Regions from separate parts of the Paenarthrobacter sp. YAF11_1 genome, predicted to be linked through region 1. Evidence: riboswitches for the same ligand, from Rfam matches in the RefSeq annotation. Region 1 holds a riboswitch; each other region holds the start of a gene.
The links. A riboswitch is a leader RNA that binds a small molecule or an ion and turns the genes downstream of it on or off. The one in region 1 is predicted to bind thiamine pyrophosphate.
Positions count from the first base shown of each region.

Region 2: linked by a shared signal. The riboswitch ahead of AB4Y77_RS07930 (ECF transporter S component) and the one ahead of thiD (bifunctional hydroxymethylpyrimidine kinase/phosphomethylpyrimidine kinase) in region 1 are both predicted to bind thiamine pyrophosphate.
Region 3: linked by a shared signal. The riboswitch ahead of thiC (phosphomethylpyrimidine synthase ThiC) and the one ahead of thiD (bifunctional hydroxymethylpyrimidine kinase/phosphomethylpyrimidine kinase) in region 1 are both predicted to bind thiamine pyrophosphate.
Region 4: linked by a shared signal. The riboswitch ahead of thiO (glycine oxidase ThiO) and the one ahead of thiD (bifunctional hydroxymethylpyrimidine kinase/phosphomethylpyrimidine kinase) in region 1 are both predicted to bind thiamine pyrophosphate.

Region 1 covers NZ_JBFRDF010000017.1:27,810-30,003, reverse strand. The annotation lists gene AB4Y77_RS20775 (Rne/Rng family ribonuclease) at 1-673, shown strand, start outside; TPP riboswitch at 810-908, shown strand; gene thiD (bifunctional hydroxymethylpyrimidine kinase/phosphomethylpyrimidine kinase) at 899-2,194, shown strand, end outside.
Region 2 covers NZ_JBFRDF010000004.1:85,655-87,848, forward strand. The annotation lists gene AB4Y77_RS07925 (NUDIX hydrolase) at 1-81, opposite strand, end outside; TPP riboswitch at 643-779, shown strand; gene AB4Y77_RS07930 (ECF transporter S component) at 857-1,477, shown strand; gene AB4Y77_RS07935 (ABC transporter ATP-binding protein) at 1,477-2,194, shown strand, end outside.
Region 3 covers NZ_JBFRDF010000001.1:28,186-30,379, reverse strand. The annotation lists gene thiC (phosphomethylpyrimidine synthase ThiC) at 1-1,393, opposite strand, end outside; TPP riboswitch at 1,389-1,496, opposite strand; gene AB4Y77_RS00180 (amidohydrolase family protein) at 1,593-2,194, shown strand, end outside.
Region 4 covers NZ_JBFRDF010000001.1:441,232-443,425, forward strand. The annotation lists gene thiO (glycine oxidase ThiO) at 1-1,008, opposite strand, end outside; TPP riboswitch at 1,003-1,121, opposite strand; gene thiE (thiamine phosphate synthase) at 1,149-1,832, shown strand; gene AB4Y77_RS02180 (ferritin-like fold-containing protein) at 1,877-2,194, opposite strand, start outside.

The DNA of each region.
Region 1 (2,194 bases):
GCAGGATCCTGCCAAGCAGGCCAAGGCAGAGGCAACTCGGGCTGCACTGGCAACGATTGCTGCTGCGGCCCACGCTGCCCACTTGCACGATGACGAAGTTCACCGTGCGGAAGAGCAGGCACGGGCCGCCGGCCAGCAGCAGGCAGCTGCTGGGGCTGCAGCACAGGCCGGGGCCGGAGAACAGGCTGCCCATGAACCAGACCGGGACGCATCGGTTCGGGACGCACGTTCCACTCCGGTTCTGCGATTCGGCGGCGAAGAGGTTGCCCTGCCATTCGGGGAACACCATGAGGAACCTCCGGCCGCCAAGCCGGCCATGAGCCTGGATCTCCTGGCCGAAGCGTTCTCCCACCTTGGTGCGGCACCCGAGGCACGGCCCGAAACCGTGGTTCCTTCCAAGGCAGCCGCTGCACCCGAAGCCGCCGTGGCGCGGCCTGTCGATGAGGGCCCTGAAGCTGCGTCGGCGTCGAAGTCACGCCGTGGGCGCCGCAACCGCAGTGCGAGCCGCGCCCAGGGCGCAGCCAACGAGACCAGCGTTGAGCACCACGAGGTTACGGCTACGGCAGCGCGTGGAACAGCTCACGAGGCCAAAGCACCGGCTGAGCCTGCCAAGAAGGTGGTGTCCGAGGAACCCATCATCCTTGGGGTTGGCGTACCTGCTTCGGAGCTCTAGCATCTGATCCGCAAAGGCCCTGCAGTAACCGTCACCGGCGGGTACTGCAGGGCCTTTTGCTGTCCGCGCTCAAGGGTCACATCCGGTCTTCTGCGTGGCGCAGTTCCCGGGCCGTGCTGCTTCCCGGCTACGCTGGTGGACTGACACGGGGTGCCGGGCATAGGGCCAGGCTGAGATCCAGACCCGTTGAACCTGTCCGGTTAGCACCGGCGAAGGGATGTCCCCATGACGTCATCGTCGTATTCTCCCGTGTACCCTTTGGTATTTTCCGGCCGTGAAACGCCCCGCGTACTGAGCATCGCGGGCTCGGACCCCTCCGGCGGTGCCGGTATCCAGGCAGACCTTAAGAGCATTGCCGCGCTGGGCGGGTACGGCATGGCGGCGATCACCGCGTTGACGGCCCAAAACACGCTGGGTGTCAGCGCCGTCCACGTTCCTCCGGTGGAGTTCCTGCGGCAGCAATTGGAAGCGATCAGCACGGACATCGCCATCGACGCCGTCAAGATCGGCATGCTGGGTGACGCCGCGGTCATCGATGAGGTCCGCGCCTGGCTCGAGGCGGTGCGTCCCGCCGTCGTGGTCCTTGACCCGGTGATGGTGGCCACCAGCGGTGACCGCCTCCTGCGAGGCTCTGCCGAGCAGGCCCTGCGCGCGCTCCTGCCCTTGGCGGACCTTATTACCCCGAACCTGCCGGAGCTCGCCATGCTGTTGGGGGAGCCTGAAGCTGCTGATTGGGAGTCGGCGTTGAACCAAGGCAAGCGGCTGGCAGCTGAGTGCGGCAACACGGTCCTGGTGAAGGGCGGACATTTGGCAGGGACGGAATGCCCGGACGCGTTGGTCAACACCAGCGGACTCCTGCGCCAGGACGTCATTGAGGTAGCAGGACCCCGCGTGGAAACGAAGAACAGCCACGGCACGGGCTGTTCGTTGTCGTCGGCTCTGGCCACCGTCCAGGCCCGTACCGGCGATTGGGAAGCTTCCTTGCGCGAGGTCAAGCCGTGGTTGCTGCAGGCGCTGCTGCATTCGGACAGCCTCGATGTAGGCCAGGGAAGTGGGCCGGTCCACCATTTCCACCACCATAAGATCCTGAGGCCGGGGGAATTTGCCGCGGCTCTGTGGAAGGAAGCCACTCCGGAGCTCGAGGCAATCTACAGGCTCAGCTTTATTGACGGCCTGCAATCGGGCGACCTCCCGGAAGCAGCGTTCAATTACTACCTTGCCCAGGACGCCATCTACCTCAACGGCTACTCCAGGGTCCTGGCGCGAGCGGGCGCCCTTGCACCCACTGAAGAGGAGCAGCTGTTCTGGGCCAAAGCGTCCCAACAGTGTCTGGAAGTCGAATCGGAACTGCACAGGAACTGGCTCAGCACCCGGGAGGCATCCTCGGTAACCGGGCCCGTCACCAAGTCCTATGTGGACCACTTGGTGGCATCAACGGCCACCGGCAGCTACTCAGTGGTGCTGGCGGCCATCCTGCCGTGCTACTGGCTCTACGCGGAGGTGGGCCAGCAGCTCCATGCA
Region 2 (2,194 bases), on a different contig from region 1:
CAGGATGACACTGGCAGCGAGCCGTGGCTCGGATATGGTGCCCTCGCCGACAGTGTGATCCTGACTGGGTGGATTGTTCATGAAAAGTGCCCCTTTGCCGCGGTCGAGTCTGCTGGATCATTCTCTCAGGTCTCGTTGTGGGGCCTGGTGTGCATGCCAAAACCGGCGCGAAGGGTGTAGAGCGGACCTCGCAACGCAAGGGGTTTTGTTGTGGGGCCTGGTGTGCATGCCAAGACCGGCGCGAAGGGCGCAGAGCGGGCCCCGCATCGCAGGGGGGTGTTGTGGGGCCTGGTGTGCATGCCAAGACCGGCGCGAAGGGTGTAGAGCGGACCTCGCAACGCAGGGGGTCTTGTTGTGGGGCCTGGTGTGCATGCCAAGACCGGCGCGAAGGGTGTAGAGGGGGCCTCGCATCGCAGGGGGTCTTGTTGTGGGGCCTGGTGTGCATGCCAAGACCGGCGCGAAGGGTGTAGAGGGGGCCTCGCAACGCAGGGGGTTTTGTTGTGGGGCCTGGTGTGCATGCCAAGACCGGCGCGAAGGGTGTAGAGCGGACCTCTCAACGTCCGATTGTGACCACCTGCCGGCCACGGACCAGCGCCCGCAACACGCGCAGGTGTAAACTGAACCAGCCCATCAGGGCAGATTTGATAACGACAGGGGAGCGCCGCCGTCGGACCTTGCAGAGATGCAGGAGACGCGAGGGCGCTGAGAGTGCGGACAGCCGCAGACCCTCGAACCTGATCCGGTTAGTACCGGCGCAAGGGAGTCGAGCTTCTCAGAGTGTCCGGATCCGGGCGGCGCAGGCCGGTTGGAAATCCGGGGAGCACTTTCCCCTCCTGTAACCTCAGGAGGCAGAAAAATGACCACGGTAAACGTGAAGAAGGCCAGTTACAACTGGCGTGTTGTAGACATCGTTGTGGCGGCTCTTATCGCCATCGCAGGCGGCGTGATCTTCTGGGCCTGGTCCCAGGGTGCCGCGCTGGTTTCCATCCCCATGAACGCGACGTATCCGCCGCTCACCGGCCTGATTGCCGGTGGCTGGATGATCCCCGCTGTACTGGGCATGCTCATTATCCGCAAGCCGGGCGCAGCGTTGTTCTGTGAAGCCGTCGCGGCCACCGGTGAGCTCATCATGGGTTCCCAGTACGGCACCACCGTCCTGATCTCCGGAGTCCTGCAGGGTTTGGGCGCAGAGCTCATCTTCGCCGCGTTCCGGTACAAGAAGTTCAACCTGCCCACGGCCCTCCTCGCGGGTGCCGGTGCGGGCCTCTTCTGCGGCCTGAACGACTCCTTCCTCCCGTGGGGCTGGAACATCGCCTATGAGGCCGTGGACAAGCTGGCGTACATCACTTTCACCACCATCTCGGGTGCCATCATCGCCGGCGCACTGTCCTGGATTGCCACCCGTGGCTTGGCGAAAACCGGCGTGCTGAGCTCCTTTGCATCGCGCAAGGCCGCGTCGGAGCCCGTCTTCAGCTGATGCCCGCCACGCAGAGCGGCAGCAACAACAGCAGCCCGGTACGGCCTGCCGCCATCTCCGCCGAGGGCTGGGGTTGGCGGCATGCCGGCCGGTCCACTCCGGCCATTCATGGGTTGGACCTCCGGATTGAACCGGGCGAGCGGGTTCTCCTTTTGGGACCTTCCGGTGCCGGCAAATCAACGCTGCTGCACGCCCTTGCCGGCGTGTTGGGCGATGAGGAAGACGACTCGGACGAGTCAGGTTCGCTGCTGATCGACGGCGTGGCGCCCCGGGAGCAGCGGGGCCGCGCCGGGCTGATGCAGCAGGACCCGGAAACGCAGGTGGTCTTGTCGCGGGTTGGCGACGACGTGGCCTTTGGTGCCGAGAACCTTGCTGTGCCGCGGGACGAGATCTGGTCCCGCGTCCATGAAGCGCTCGACGACGTCGGGTTGCGTACCGCTGCCGGCGGCGGTGTGGCGTTGGACCACCCAACGGCGGCACTCTCCGGAGGGCAGAAGCAGCGCCTTGCACTGGCGGGCATCCTGGCGATGCGGCCGGGCCTGATCCTGTTGGACGAACCGACCGCCAACCTGGATCCGGCAGGCGTTTTGGAGGTGCGTGACGCGGTGAAGCGCTGCCTCGACAAGACCGGCGCAACGCTGGTGGTGGTGGAGCACCGCGTGTCCGTCTGGAAAGACCTGGTGGACCGGATCGTGGTCCTGCAGCCGGGTTCCCTGG
Region 3 (2,194 bases), on a different contig from region 1:
GTTCCTTGGGGGTCACGTAGCAGAGCATGGCAGTGCCGTACCTGGCGATCTCGGCGGCGCCGATGGCTGAGGTGATGTGGTCATAGCCAGGAGCGACATCGGTGACCAAGGGCCCCAAGGTGTAGAAGGGGGCTCCTTTGCACAGTTCCTGCTGGCGTTCCACATTTTCCCGCACCAGGTGGAACGGCACGTGGCCAGGTCCTTCCACCATCACCTGCACATCGAACTCCCACGCCCGCTGTGTCAGTTCGGCGAGTGTATCCAACTCGGCGAACTGGGCTGCGTCGTTGGCATCGGCGGTTGCGCCCGGGCGCAGGCCGTCGCCCAGCGAGAAGGCGACGTCGTACTGGGCGAAGATTTCGCAGAGCTCGTCAAAATGCGTGTAGAGGAAGTTTTCCTGATGGTGCGCCAGGCACCAACCCGCCATGATCGACCCGCCACGGGAGACAATTCCCGTGACCCGGTTGGCGGTCAGCGGCACATATCGCAGAAGCACGCCGGCGTGGATGGTCATGTAGTCCACGCCCTGCTCACATTGCTCGATCACAGTGTCCCGGAATATCTCCCATGTCAGCTTGTTCGCCTCGCCGTTGACCTTCTCCAGCGCCTGGTAGATGGGGACCGTCCCGATGGGGACCGGGGAGTTGCGGATGATCCACTCCCGGGTGGTGTGGATGTCGTCGCCAGTGGAGAGATCCATGACGGTATCGGCACCCCACTGAGTGGCCCACTGCAGTTTGTCCACCTCCTCCGCGATGGAGCTCGTCACGGCTGAGTTGCCGATGTTGGCGTTGATCTTCACCAGGAATGCCTTGCCGATGATCATCGGCTCTGACTCGGGATGGTTGATGTTGTTGGGAATGATCGCCCGTCCTGCGGCGACTTCGCTGCGGACCAGCTCAACGTCGCAGCCCTCCCGCAACGCGACGAACTGCATCTCCGGAGTCACCGTGCCCTGCTTGGCATAGTGCATCTGCGTGACGGTTTTACCTTCGACGGCGCGGCGGGGCACCGGTTGAGTGCCCTTCCACTCTGCTGATGCTTCGCCGCGCCGAACCGCAGACTTGCCGTCGTCCAGCAGGTTTCGTTCCCGTCCGCGGTAAGCCACGGTGTCACAGCGGGCTTCGATCCATGAAGAGCGGAAAGGCTCAAGCCCTACAACGGGATCGCTGCCGGGACCCGCCGTGCGGTACACCTGGAACGCCGGGTTTGCTTTGCCGTTGGGGGAGGGCTCCAAAGCGATCTCCGTGACGGGCACCCGGATCCCGTGGTCCGGGTCCTCAAGGTAGGCCAATGAATGGGATTTCAGCGATTGCGTCACGGATTCCGGTGTCTTTGCGCTGGAGTCGGCCCGGTTTTGGGCAGGGCTGTGCTGTGTTTTGGTGGTGCTCAAAGGATTACTCACTTCCTTCGCCGGCATTACCCGGACAGGTTCAACGGTCGCAGACTGCATCAGTCCGATCTCAGCCCCTGCAGGGGCCCCCGTGTGGTCGTAGACGAAGCTACCACAGCTCCCCGGAGGCTCCCAGTCACATGGAGTCCGGGGTTGCAGCAACCTGAACTCCCTTGGACTTGCGGACTAGGCTTTTTCCATGGCCAAGATCATCGAATTCACCGGACCCGTGCTCGTGTCACGGAACGACCAGCGCCATGGGATGTGGTCCGTGGACGGCACCTTGACGTTTGTGCGCCCCACGAAGGCACCGGACTGCGTTCTAGATGGCTGGGTCCTCCCGGGCTTCGTTGATGCCCACTGCCACATCGGTTTGGGAGTGGGCGGCGCTGTTGACGAGCGGACCACCCTTGCCCAAGCCCAGGCTGACCTCAACGCAGGGACTCTGCTGATCCGGGACGCCGGATCACCCAGTGACACCCGTTGGGTCCAGCAACGTTCGGACGTGCCCCGGCTGATCCGGGCCGGAAGGCATATTGCCCGGAGCCGGCGCTACCTCCGCGGTTTGGGGCATGAAATCGAACCGGAACAACTCGTGGAGACCGTTCGGAAGGAAGCCCGGGATGGAGACGGGTGGGTCAAGTTGGTGGGGGACTGGATTGACCGTGGCGTGGGTGACCTCGCTGCCTCCTTCCCCGCGAAAGTCGTCAAGGACGCCATCTCTGCCGCCCACGATGAAGGTGCCAGGGTGACGGCCCACTGCTTTGCCGAAGACACAGTGGACGACATGCTGGATTCCGA
Region 4 (2,194 bases), on a different contig from region 1:
GCGGGCCCGGGCCGTCGCTTCGAGCAGTTCAAGTTCCGCCACCGCGGGGACTAATGCTTGGGCGTCCCGCAGCAACTGGTAGACGCCCCCGGCTGAGACCGCGTTGTGGGATGAGGACAGTCCGTCCTCGCGTTGGGTGGCCCCGATGACTACCGTGCCGTCGTCCCTGGGCACGATGTAGACGGGCACTCCGCGGACCATCCCTCGGACGGTGGAAGTGAGCAGGGGCCGGAGGTGTTCAGGCACCCGAAGCCTGAGGATGTCGCCATACACGGGCCGCACGGGAAGGCTGAGCCCGTCCGGCAGCCCCTCAAGGCCTGCCGCCCCCAGTCCGTTGGCGACCACCGTTTCTGTGGAGTGGACAGCGGCACCGGACGTGAGTTCCACGCCGGAGACCCGCCCTCGGTCCCACAGCAAGCGGAGCGCCGTCGAGGCCACGGCAAACCCGTCCCCAGCCCCCGAAACCCAGCTGGAGTCGCCGGCCGTGTGGCGTCCCAATCCTGACAGCAGGCATGCCGCGAGCTTCCGGGGATCAACCTGGTGATCGGCGGGAATATCGAAGGCACTGGAAATTTGGGGGCTGAGGAGGGGTTCGCGGTCCCGGGCGTCGCGCAACGACAGCGGCTCAACCCCGAGGCCTGCTGCGAGCTGCACCGCACGGAGGTCTGCCAGCGCCCTGCGGTCCGCGGCGTCGGCACCCACGGCGATTGTCGGCGTCGTGCGGTATCCGGTGTCTTCTCCTCCGCGGGTCAGGCTTGCGGCGAAGGACGGCCAAAGCCGTGACGATTCCAGCATCAGCTCAAGGAGGTCTTCCTCCTGGTAATGCAATTCACTCACGGGGGCGAGCATTCCGGCGGCAGCGAATGTGGCTCCGGCAGCCGGTGCGGGATCGATCACCACCACTGAGCGGCCAAGTCGGCGTGCTTCGCTGGCGATGCCCAGACCGATGATGCCGCCACCAATGACAGCCACATCGGCATGCATGGAGGTTTGGCGGGGATCTGCCATTCCGGTTTCCTTCCCTACGCCGGTACTAGCCGGATCAGGTCAAGCGGTCGGCGCTGAAGCCCTCTCAGCCGGACAGTCATATAGCGAACGTCGCGGCTCCCGCAGTACGTGCCCAGTTTAGAGGAACTACTCTGGTTTCCATGACCCCGACTGATGCCCTCGCCACCGCCCGCCTGTATCTGTGCACTGATGCCCGGAAACGGCAGGGCGATTTTGAAGACTTTGTGGACGCTGCCTTTGAGGGCGGGGTGGACATCATCCAGCTGCGCGACAAGACCCTGGAAGCAGCCGAGGAATTGGAGCTGTTGGCGGTCCTGCAAGGAGTTGCGCAACGTCATGGACGGCTCTGGGCTGTCAACGATCGCGCCGATGTTGCCAGCGTTTCCGGGGCTCCGGTGTTTCACATCGGGCAAAAGGACCTGCCGTTGACGGTGGCTCGGACGTTGCTTCCGGAGCCCGTAACGATCGGCCTCTCCACCCACTCCCCCGAGCAGGTAAATGCCGCCATCGCAGCATCACCAGGACAGGGAGGCCTGGACTATTTCTGTGTAGGCCCCGTCTGGGCAACGCCCACCAAACCCGGCCGGGAAGCCGTGGGCCTGGACCTGGTCACATATGCCGCAGAAGCGAGCAAGCGTGCAGATGAGACCACCGGCGGTGCCGTAAACCTGCCCTGGTTCGCCATTGGCGGGATCGATCTCAGCAATGTGGAGCAGGTACTGGCTGCCGGAGCCAGCCGGATTGTGGTGGTCCGCGCCATCACTGAAGCTGCGGATCCGACGACGGCGGCCAAGTCGCTGCTGGAAGCGCTGGACACCGTCTGAGCCTGGCCGCTTAAAGCCTTTCGGACATAAGCCCGGCCAAGCCGCTATGCAGTCAGGCCCAGGGCCGTCATCCGGCGTGAGTGCCGCTCGGCGAGCTCGCCCGTCAGTCTCTTGACTGCGGCGCGGGCATCTCCACCGCTTTTCAGTGTTGGCCCCAACTGTGGATGCTCCATGCCCACCCTCTGCGCCTGCGTCAGCGCTTCCCCCACCAGCCGGCGGCCCCACAACGCCAGTCGCGAGGCGAGTCGAGGGTCATCGGCCAAGGCCCGCCGCAGCAGGACCCGAAGTACCTCGGTTGCTTGGTCGGGAGAGGCAACCCGGTCCACGAACTGCTGTGTTGTTGGATCCAGGAAGGCAGCGAC